Regions from separate parts of the Gracilibacillus sp. HCP3S3_G5_2 genome, predicted to be linked through region 2. Evidence: riboswitches for the same ligand, from Rfam matches in the RefSeq annotation. Region 2 holds a riboswitch; each other region holds the start of a gene.

Region 1 (2,199 bases), on a different contig from region 2:
TGTTTGTAAACAGACTTGATGAAGATTTAGCCTTGAAACTAATTGATTTGAGAGATGCAGAAAAAGTATTTGCATTAACTGAAAATTCAAGAGACTATTTACGGGAATGGCTACCTTGGGTTGATACAACCTTAAAGGTAGAAGATACAAAAGCTTTTATTCAATCAAGTATAAAAGGGTTCGCCGACAATAAGAGTTTAACGACAGTCATCTTATATAAAAATGAAATTGTCGGGGTTGCCGGTTATAATAGCATTGACTGGTCCAATAAGATTGCGTATATCGGCTATTGGCTTGGTGCCGAATACCAAGGAAAAGGAATTATGACAAGAGCAGCGAAAGGATTAACAGATTATGCTTTTCATGAATTAAAATTAAATAAAGTAGAAATTAGAGCTGCGGTTGACAACCAAAAAAGCAGAAGTGTCCCTAAAAGGCTGGGATTTGTGGAAGAAGGGCATATCAGAAGTAGTGAATGGTTATACGATCATTATGTTGATCATATTGTATACGGAGTTTTAGCTGAGGAATGGCTGAAATAGTATATAAAATATTGTCGAAATATATTGACAATTTTAACGAAAGCATGCTAAAGTGTAGTATATTACTTGGATTTAAAAAATAAAATATAATAATCTTGTCTTATCAAGAGAGGTGGAGGGACTGGCCCAAAGAAGCCTCGGCAACCATTAAGTTTTTTACTTAATATAGGTGCCAATTCCATCTAAGTAGATTTTACTTAGAAGAGATAAGAGATTCCTAATGTTCATTTACGTCTCTCTATCTCTATTTGTAGGTAGGGAGATTTTTTATTGTTATAAATGATTTTGTTGCTTGCATCTATTTCTTCTCCTTGAATAATTGTAGATGGAAGGAAGCGAGCAAGTTAAGCAGTGATTCGCTAAAAAATGAATAGGTGATAGCTTATCAAGAGAGGTGGAGGGACTGGCCCAATGAAACCCGGCAACCATTAAGCAATGCTTAAAAGGTGCTAATTCCAACAGGAGAAATCCTGAAAGATAAGAAGAGCAGTTAAGCCCTCTTTTTATCGAAGAGGGCTTTTTCATTTATCGAAAAATTTATTTGAAAAAGGAGTAATCTCGTATGTCGATTGTTATTTTAGACGGTATCCGTACACCTTTCGGGAAATGGAACGGTGCACTCTCAGAATTTACAGCTGTAAATTTAGCGAGTATGTCATTGAAATATTTAATCGAGAAATATCCTATGATTCCATACATAGATGGGGTATTGTTAGCACAAGTTATTCAGGCTGGCCAAGGACAAAATCCTGCAAGACAAGTTGCACACGAAGCAGGACTCGACTCCAACACACCAGCAATCACACTTAATAACGTCTGTCTTGGGGGAGTTGCCACTGTTATTGATGCGGTTCGTCGCATTAAATTAGAAGAAGGTAGTACGTATATTGTTGGTGGTTTTGATTCGATGTCAAATGCTCCCCATGTTATCCCTACTCGGTCGATCAAGGGAATGGGACACCAAACAATAACAGACACACTACTACATGATGGACTGTGGTGTTCTTTAAGCAATCAATCAATGGGAGTATTAACAGAACAATATAATCTTGTATACGACATTGGTCGTGAAGAACAAGATCAATTTGCCGCTCTATCTCAGCAAAGAGCAGCAAAGGCGTCTGAACAAGGTTTATTACAGGACGAAATCCTACCGATTGATGGAGTGTTGACAGAGGATGAAGGAATCCGGCCAGAGACAACAGTAGAAACATTAGCAAAATTAAAACCAGCTTTTACGAAAGGTGGAACCATTACAGCTGGCAATGCTTCACAAATGACAGATGGGGCTAGCCTTGGTGTTGTGACAACATTAGAGCAAGCCCAACAAATGGAGACAGAACCACTTGCTTATATCATTGATTGGGCTGAAACAGCTGGTCCAGATACTAGTTTACACACGAAACCAGCAGATGCCATCCAAAAGATATTAGCTAACCAGAATTTGACAGTAAATGATATTGATTTATTTGAAATAAATGAAGCATTTGCAAGCGTCGTAATTGCCAGCTGTCAGAACCTAGCTATTGATTATGACAAAGTAAATATAAATGGAGGAGCAATTGCAATAGGACACCCGCTTGGAGGCACTGGCTTCCGTTTAATCGTAACCTTGGCACATGCTTTGAAACGACAGGGTGGGGGGAAAGGAATCGCT
Region 2 (2,199 bases):
CGAATGATCCCTTTGAAAATTTTGGCATTCTTCGTGACAAGGTCTAGTCTTGTTTCCCCTGGTTTTTGATTGGCACCAGCAGTTATTACAACTAAATCGGCGTTATGACATTCTTCATAATCTCCAGCTTTTATGCGCATAGGATTACCAAATGCCATACCATGATTCAAATCTCTAGCTTCTCCATCCGCTTTTGCTTGATCTAAATCAATAAGAACTATTTCATTAACAACACCTTGATTTAACAATGCATATGCATAACTTGTTCCTACCAGTCCAGTTCCTATAACTACTACTTTTCTTAATTTCGTTTTATGAATTGGCATCCACAACCATTCCTTCCAAAAAAAATGGGATATAGTTATACTATATCCCATTTCATCCTCTTATCAAACATTATCTCTTTGACAATTAATTGAATAACTGATCTATTACTTCTTCCACCCCTAAAACACCTGAAGCAACTAACCCATGAATATAATGTTTTCTTATCGAAATAGCATCCGCACCTTGTTGTAAGTAATTGTTTAAGTTATTTTTCGTTTCTACTTCTGTCTCCACAACAATAGTTAAGCTTTCACCCACAATAATTTTAATTTGTTCTAATAATTCAAGATTAGATTGATTAATATTAGATAAAATAATTCCATCAAATTGATGTTTTAGTGCCAAACGAATATCATCTAATGACAAATCTCCGTGTATAAAAACAGGTAATGTTGTGAATCTTTTTATATACTGAAGATCTGCCCATTTGATTTCACGTTTTTGATATTCTTGTGCAATTTGTTCAGACAAAGAGCTTTTACTATCATAATATTTCTTAGCAAAAATGGGATCTACTACAAAGTTGGCTGATCCTCTCACTAATTGATCCGGCTGCTGATAGACTTCGTCGTTAGAAACCGACAAAATGATTGCCTGATATCCTGCTAATTCAGCACGTTGAACAAAATGCTTTGTAAGCTCTACATCCTTAAAAATATGTGCTTGAAACCACAGCTCACTATCTGGCACAGCATCACTTATTTCTTCAATACTATAAGACGAATGACTGCTCACAATAAAAGGTACACCTTGTTTACTAGCAGCCTGTACGGTAGCTAATTCACCATCTTCATGGAAATAGGTCTGAGCACCGACTGCACCTAACAACAGAGGAGAAATCTTCCATTTAGATGATGAATTATTATAACGTATAAAGGATGTAGCATTCCCTTTATGGGATGTTAATTGATCTAAAAATAAAGTTGCTGCTTGTGATAACTGTTTTTCAGCGACTTCCTCTAAGCTTTTTACAACAGTTCTATTCACCTTTGCTTTTGCCATGTTATATGCCTCCTAATAATGAAGGGAAACAAAATAGTCCCTCTTGATAAACAAGAGAGACGCAAACGCTTATCTCCCTCTTATTTTTCAAACAGATGTTTGCAGGATTTAGCACCTTTTAAGCTCGGATTACTTAAGGTTGCCGGGTTTCATCGGGCCAGTCCCTCCACCACTCTTCATAAGAGTATTTATATGTTTTCATTTGTCGCTTTATTAGCTCTTTTCACTTCCAATGCTTTTAATTCTCTTCTTAAAATCTTTCCGCTGATTTTCGTCTTCGGTAATTCTTCCATCACCTCTATTTCTCGAGGTGCTGCATGTGCGGAAAGATTTTTCCGAACGAATAAGCGAATATCTTCCATTAATTGAACTGAATGCTGATAACCAGCTCTTAATGTAATAAATGCTTTGACTAATTCTCCGCGCAATTCATCTGGTTTTCCAATGACACCAGCTTCTTCAACTGCTGGATGTTCAATTAATTTGCTTTCTACCTCAAATGGACCTATTCGCTCACCTGCAGAGTTGATCATATCATCATTACGCCCCTGGAAGAAAACATATCCTTCTTCGTCTTGTAAAGCAAGGTCCCCAGAAATATACCAGCCTTCGTATTGGAAATAAGATTGGAATTTGTCTTTGTTTCCCCAAATTTCTTTCATCAGTCCTGGCCATGGTATGCGAACAGCTAATTGACCTATTTCGCCTCGAGGAAGCTCATTACCTTCTTCATCTAGAATTCCTACTTGTACGCCTGGAAAAGGTCTTCCCATTGAACCTGGTTTAATATTTTCAGCTGGAAGATTCACAATTAAGTGGCCCCCTGTTTCTGTCATCCACCACGTATCATGAATACGTACCTTTAAGCTT
Region 3 (2,199 bases), on a different contig from region 2:
AAGGAATTATCAGCTAATGTAATTGCATCTACCCCGACACTTTCCAGTGCAAATACGCCATCTAGAAATGCGTCTGTGTCTAAATGTTTAGGTGTATCTAATTCAACAATGACAGTGTGTCGTTTTCGAGCTTTTTCCGCTAATGTTGTTTGCAGGGGAGGTTGTGGTTTCTTAGCAGTATGAGTGAACGTAATTTGTTTAACCTTCTTTTGTTTAATCGGTTTTAACCCACTAATACCATCTTTCAAAGCTCGAATGTGTTCAGGTGTTGTACCACAGCACCCACCAATTAAACGCACACCTTGATCACGGAATTCCTTCGCACATTGTTCAAAGTAGTGGCTGTACTGGCTGTATACTAATTTTCCGTTTTGATAGGAAGGTAGACTCGCATTTGGATAGGCAGCTAAGTAAGCCTTCTCAAGAAGTGGAACGGATTCTAATGCTTTGATCATATAGTGAGGACCGAGATGACAATTTACGCCAACAACATCTGCACCAATTTCTTCTAATGCTTTTAAAGCAATGGCAAGTGGAATCCCATTTTCCATGATACCTGGCTCATGCATCGAGACATTGGCGATAATCGGTAAATCTGTTTCTTGCCTAGCAATCTTTAATACTTGTTTTATTTCTTCAAAGTCATAGTATGTTTCAAGTAATAAGCCATTGACCCCTTCCAATAACAGTGAAAATAGTTGTTCTTTAAAGCTACGGACAATGTCTTTCTTCGAAGCGACTAATTTTTGTATCCCTCTAATTCCCCCGATTGTTCCTAAAACAAATGCTTCATTTCCAGCTGCTATCTTGGCAAGTTGAACCGCCTTTGTATTTAACTCATGTACTTGGTCCTCCAAACCATAACGTGACAATTTAATATAATTGGCTCCATATGTGTTGGTTTGAATAACTTCTGCTCCGGCATCCATATAGGTTTGATGAACTTGGAGGATTTGATTAGGATGAGTAGTGTTGTAGGACTCGAAACATCGATCAACACCATGAGCGTACAGTAGAGTACCCATTGCTCCATCTGCAATCATTATTCTTTTCTGTAATGTATGGAGGAAATCCGCCATTTTTTCACCTCTTTTCCATGATAATTTTTAAACATAAAAAATCTCCGGCTATAGAAAGACGGAGATTAATTAGAATAATAAACATCTCATCTTTCAAGCACTTATTGCTTGCTGGAATTAGCACCTTGTCAGTACAGACGGTTGCTGAGGTATCATCGGGCCAGTCCCTCCACCTCTCTGGATAAGAAAAACTATTTAATTAGTAACATTCTTTAGCATTTTACAATAAAAGGAAATTTATTTCAACTACAAATTGGAAATTGATGGTATAAAACTTCACCTTGACTTGACTCTATCCCCGATTATGGTATGATGAACCTAGTTGAAAATGATTATCAATAAGAAAGAAGGCGTGTTCATGAATTTACAACAACTTATTATAGAACGTCGCTCAATATCTGCATATCAGGATAAAGAGGTACGAGTAGATTTAATAGAAGAATTGCTTGAAACAGCTATATGGGTGCCAAATCATAAAATGACAGAACCATGGCGTTTTGTTTTTATACAAGGTGAAGCAAAAGAAAAATTGGCGGAAATCAACCGTCAAGTCGCCCTTTCCAAAACGAACAGCAATTCAGACGAAGAATTAAAAATAGTAAGTGATAATGCCTACCACAAAATAATGAATGTGCCGTTTATCTTTTTTGTTATTAATAGCTTGCACCCACAGGAAAAATTAAGAGAAGAGGATTATGCTTCTTCCAGTTGTTTAATTCAGAACTTCAGTTTACTGGCATGGGAAAAAGGGTTAAGTGTTTTTTGGAAGACAGGAAAGCTTGCTTTCTGTCAAGAAACTGCAGAATTGATCGGCTTACAAGAGAATGAAAGAGTAGTAGGACAAATACAGGTAGGCTACCCAGCCAAAAACCTATCTCCAATTCCAAGAAGATCAGCTAAAGAAAGAATCACCGTTATAGAGTAAACGCATCGGACTGCTTGAATCCCGATGCGTTTTTTTGCTGTAAAGAACAGAACAGATAAACGGTGCAATTAGAACATATTTCCAATGTTACAAAAATGATTGTCATTTTCCTATAAGGAATACTACCGGTACCCCTTAGCATCTGCAGGCTTGATTGTACTCTGAGGGGCTCATCCGTGTTGTACGGCCAGTCAC
Region 4 (2,199 bases), on a different contig from region 2:
CATTAGATGATCTTGTTCGCCAAGGGAAAGTATTATACATCGGAGTCAGCGAATGGACTGCCGAACAAATGACAGAAGCTATTCACCTTGCTGACCAAAAGCTGTTAGATCGCATTGTTGTCAATCAGCCAAACTATAGCATGCTTCATCGGTATATCGAGAAAGAAGTCATCCCTGTAAGTAAAAAGCATGGAATTGGCCAAGTGGTTTTCTCTCCCCTTGCTCAAGGTGTTCTAACAGGAAAATATAAAAAAGGAGAGGCTATTCCAAAAGATAGTCGAGCTGCTCAAGATAATTTAGATCTATCACGAGTATTAACAGAGAAAAACTTGGAAAAGGTCGAGGCATTGCAGGAAATCGCAGCTACCGAAAACCTTTCATTAGCACAATTAGCGATTGCCTGGATTTTACGCCAAGATAATGTATCAAGTGCCCTTATCGGTGCAAGTAAACCTGCTCAGATTGAAGAAAACGCAAAAGCAGCTGGTGTAAAACTTTCTCCAGATACAATTGAACAGATAGAAAATATATTACAACGGTAATCAATAAAAACCTAGTAACTTGGTATTATTTTTTACAGTTTTTTCAAAAAGACATTGACTTTTCCATTATTTGTGTATACTATGGTAGTAACGAACATAAATGGAATTCTTATCCAGAGAGGTGGAGGGGCAGGCCCTGTGAATCCTCGGCAACAGGTTCGCTAGCGTAACACTGTGCCAAATCCTGCGGAACAGCATATGCTGAACCGAAAGATAAGAAGGGAGAAATACACATTGCTTACCTTCTTATCTTTTGATAAGAAGGTTTTTTTAATGAGGAGGAAGCTATACATGCTGACTTATGAAAATTATTATGAAAGTCCATTAAACGGAGAGACACCTGACCCTCAAGATCCGACAAAAGGAGCACAGAAAATTTTAGAATGGGCATATCAAACGTATGGAAAGTCTTTGGTCTATGCTTGTAGTTTTGGAGCGGAAAGCATGGTTTTAATTGACATGATCGCTAAGGTGAAACCAGATGCTAGTTTAGTATTTTTAGACACTGGCCTACATTTTCAAGAAACCTATGACCTGATTGAGAAAGTCAAACAACGATATCCTTTATTAGATATCGAAATGAAGAAACCTTCCCTCACGGTAGACGAACAACGAGAGCAATATGGTTCAGCATTATGGAGCCGAAATCCAGACCAATGCTGTTATATCAGAAAAGTAAAGCCTTTAGAAGAAGCACTTAGCGGAGCTACCGCATGGATTTCGGGGTTAAGAAGAGCACAATCACCCACAAGAGCAAACACAGATTTCCTTAACAAGGATGAGCGTTTCCACTCCATTAAGGTATGTCCCTTAATTTATTGGACTTGGGAGGATGTTTGGGAATATATCGAAAAGCATCAATTACCATACAACAAGCTGCATGACCAAAACTACCCAAGTATCGGCTGTATCCCGTGTACATCACCAGTTACAGATGCTAACGATGAGCGTTCAGGGAGATGGGCTAACTTTCAAAAAACGGAATGTGGTTTACATGCTACTCCACCATCATCAAAGTAACTATTTTTTTATCACCAAATGCAAGTAAGTCTATCGGATTAATTAAAAGAGGTGAAAATGTTGACATTACAAGTGGTAAACAGTCCGTTTGATGAAAAACAGACGGAAATATTGAATCAGATTCTACCAACACTGACAGATGCACAAAAAAATTGGCTCGCTGGATATTTAGCCGCTTCCCAATCATCACAAACCGTGACAACGGCTGAACAGCCAGCACCTGCTCAAGTGGAAACCCGTACCGTCACCATTTTATACGGATCAGAAACAGGTAATAGTCAAGCACTAGCAGAACAGCTAGCTAACCAGCTAAAAGATATCCAGAGGGATGTTACAGTTTCTAGCATGGATGACTTTAAGCCAAAGAAACTAAAAGAGGTAGAAGATTTACTCATTATCACAGCAACACACGGTGAAGGAGATCCTCCTGATAATGCGATTCAATTCCATGAATATTTGCACAGCCGTAAGGCACCAAAGCTTGAAAAGGTAAACTTTTCCGTTTTGTCACTTGGCGATGAGTCCTATGAGTATTTCTGTCAAACAGGCAAGGAATTTGATAAACGATTAGAAGAATTAGGCGCTACCAGAATACATCCTCGGGTTGACTGTGATGTCGATTATGATGAACCCGCTG

What was found. Region 2 has a riboswitch for S-adenosylmethionine ahead of ACTNEP_RS04630 (alpha-hydroxy-acid oxidizing protein). Riboswitches for the same ligand answer to the same signal wherever they lie in the genome.
Region 1: another riboswitch for S-adenosylmethionine. It lies ahead of ACTNEP_RS12010 (acetyl-CoA C-acyltransferase); the one in region 2 lies ahead of ACTNEP_RS04630 (alpha-hydroxy-acid oxidizing protein).
Region 3: another riboswitch for S-adenosylmethionine. It lies ahead of ACTNEP_RS07350 (bifunctional homocysteine S-methyltransferase/methylenetetrahydrofolate reductase); the one in region 2 lies ahead of ACTNEP_RS04630 (alpha-hydroxy-acid oxidizing protein).
Region 4: another riboswitch for S-adenosylmethionine. It lies ahead of ACTNEP_RS08000 (phosphoadenylyl-sulfate reductase); the one in region 2 lies ahead of ACTNEP_RS04630 (alpha-hydroxy-acid oxidizing protein).

The regions. Positions count from the first base shown of each region.
Region 1 covers NZ_JBQHXU010000007.1:144,043-146,241, forward strand. Annotated here, with positions in the region: gene ACTNEP_RS12005 (GNAT family N-acetyltransferase) at 1-542, shown strand, start outside; SAM riboswitch class I at 640-755, shown strand; SAM riboswitch class I at 922-1,026, shown strand; gene ACTNEP_RS12010 (acetyl-CoA C-acyltransferase) at 1,105-2,199, shown strand, end outside.
Region 2 covers NZ_JBQHXU010000002.1:429,162-431,360, forward strand. Annotated here, with positions in the region: gene ACTNEP_RS04625 (L-lactate dehydrogenase) at 1-326, opposite strand, end outside; gene ACTNEP_RS04630 (alpha-hydroxy-acid oxidizing protein) at 412-1,329, opposite strand; SAM riboswitch class I at 1,407-1,514, opposite strand; gene acsA (acetate--CoA ligase) at 1,518-2,199, opposite strand, start outside.
Region 3 covers NZ_JBQHXU010000004.1:40,750-42,948, reverse strand. Annotated here, with positions in the region: gene ACTNEP_RS07350 (bifunctional homocysteine S-methyltransferase/methylenetetrahydrofolate reductase) at 1-1,079, opposite strand, end outside; SAM riboswitch class I at 1,163-1,267, opposite strand; gene ACTNEP_RS07345 (nitroreductase family protein) at 1,438-2,004, shown strand; partial or broken gene ACTNEP_RS07340 (short-chain dehydrogenase) at 2,155-2,199, opposite strand, start outside.
Region 4 covers NZ_JBQHXU010000004.1:193,455-195,653, forward strand. Annotated here, with positions in the region: gene ACTNEP_RS07995 (aldo/keto reductase family protein) at 1-542, shown strand, start outside; SAM riboswitch class I at 649-762, shown strand; gene ACTNEP_RS08000 (phosphoadenylyl-sulfate reductase) at 834-1,562, shown strand; gene ACTNEP_RS08005 (assimilatory sulfite reductase (NADPH) flavoprotein subunit) at 1,620-2,199, shown strand, end outside.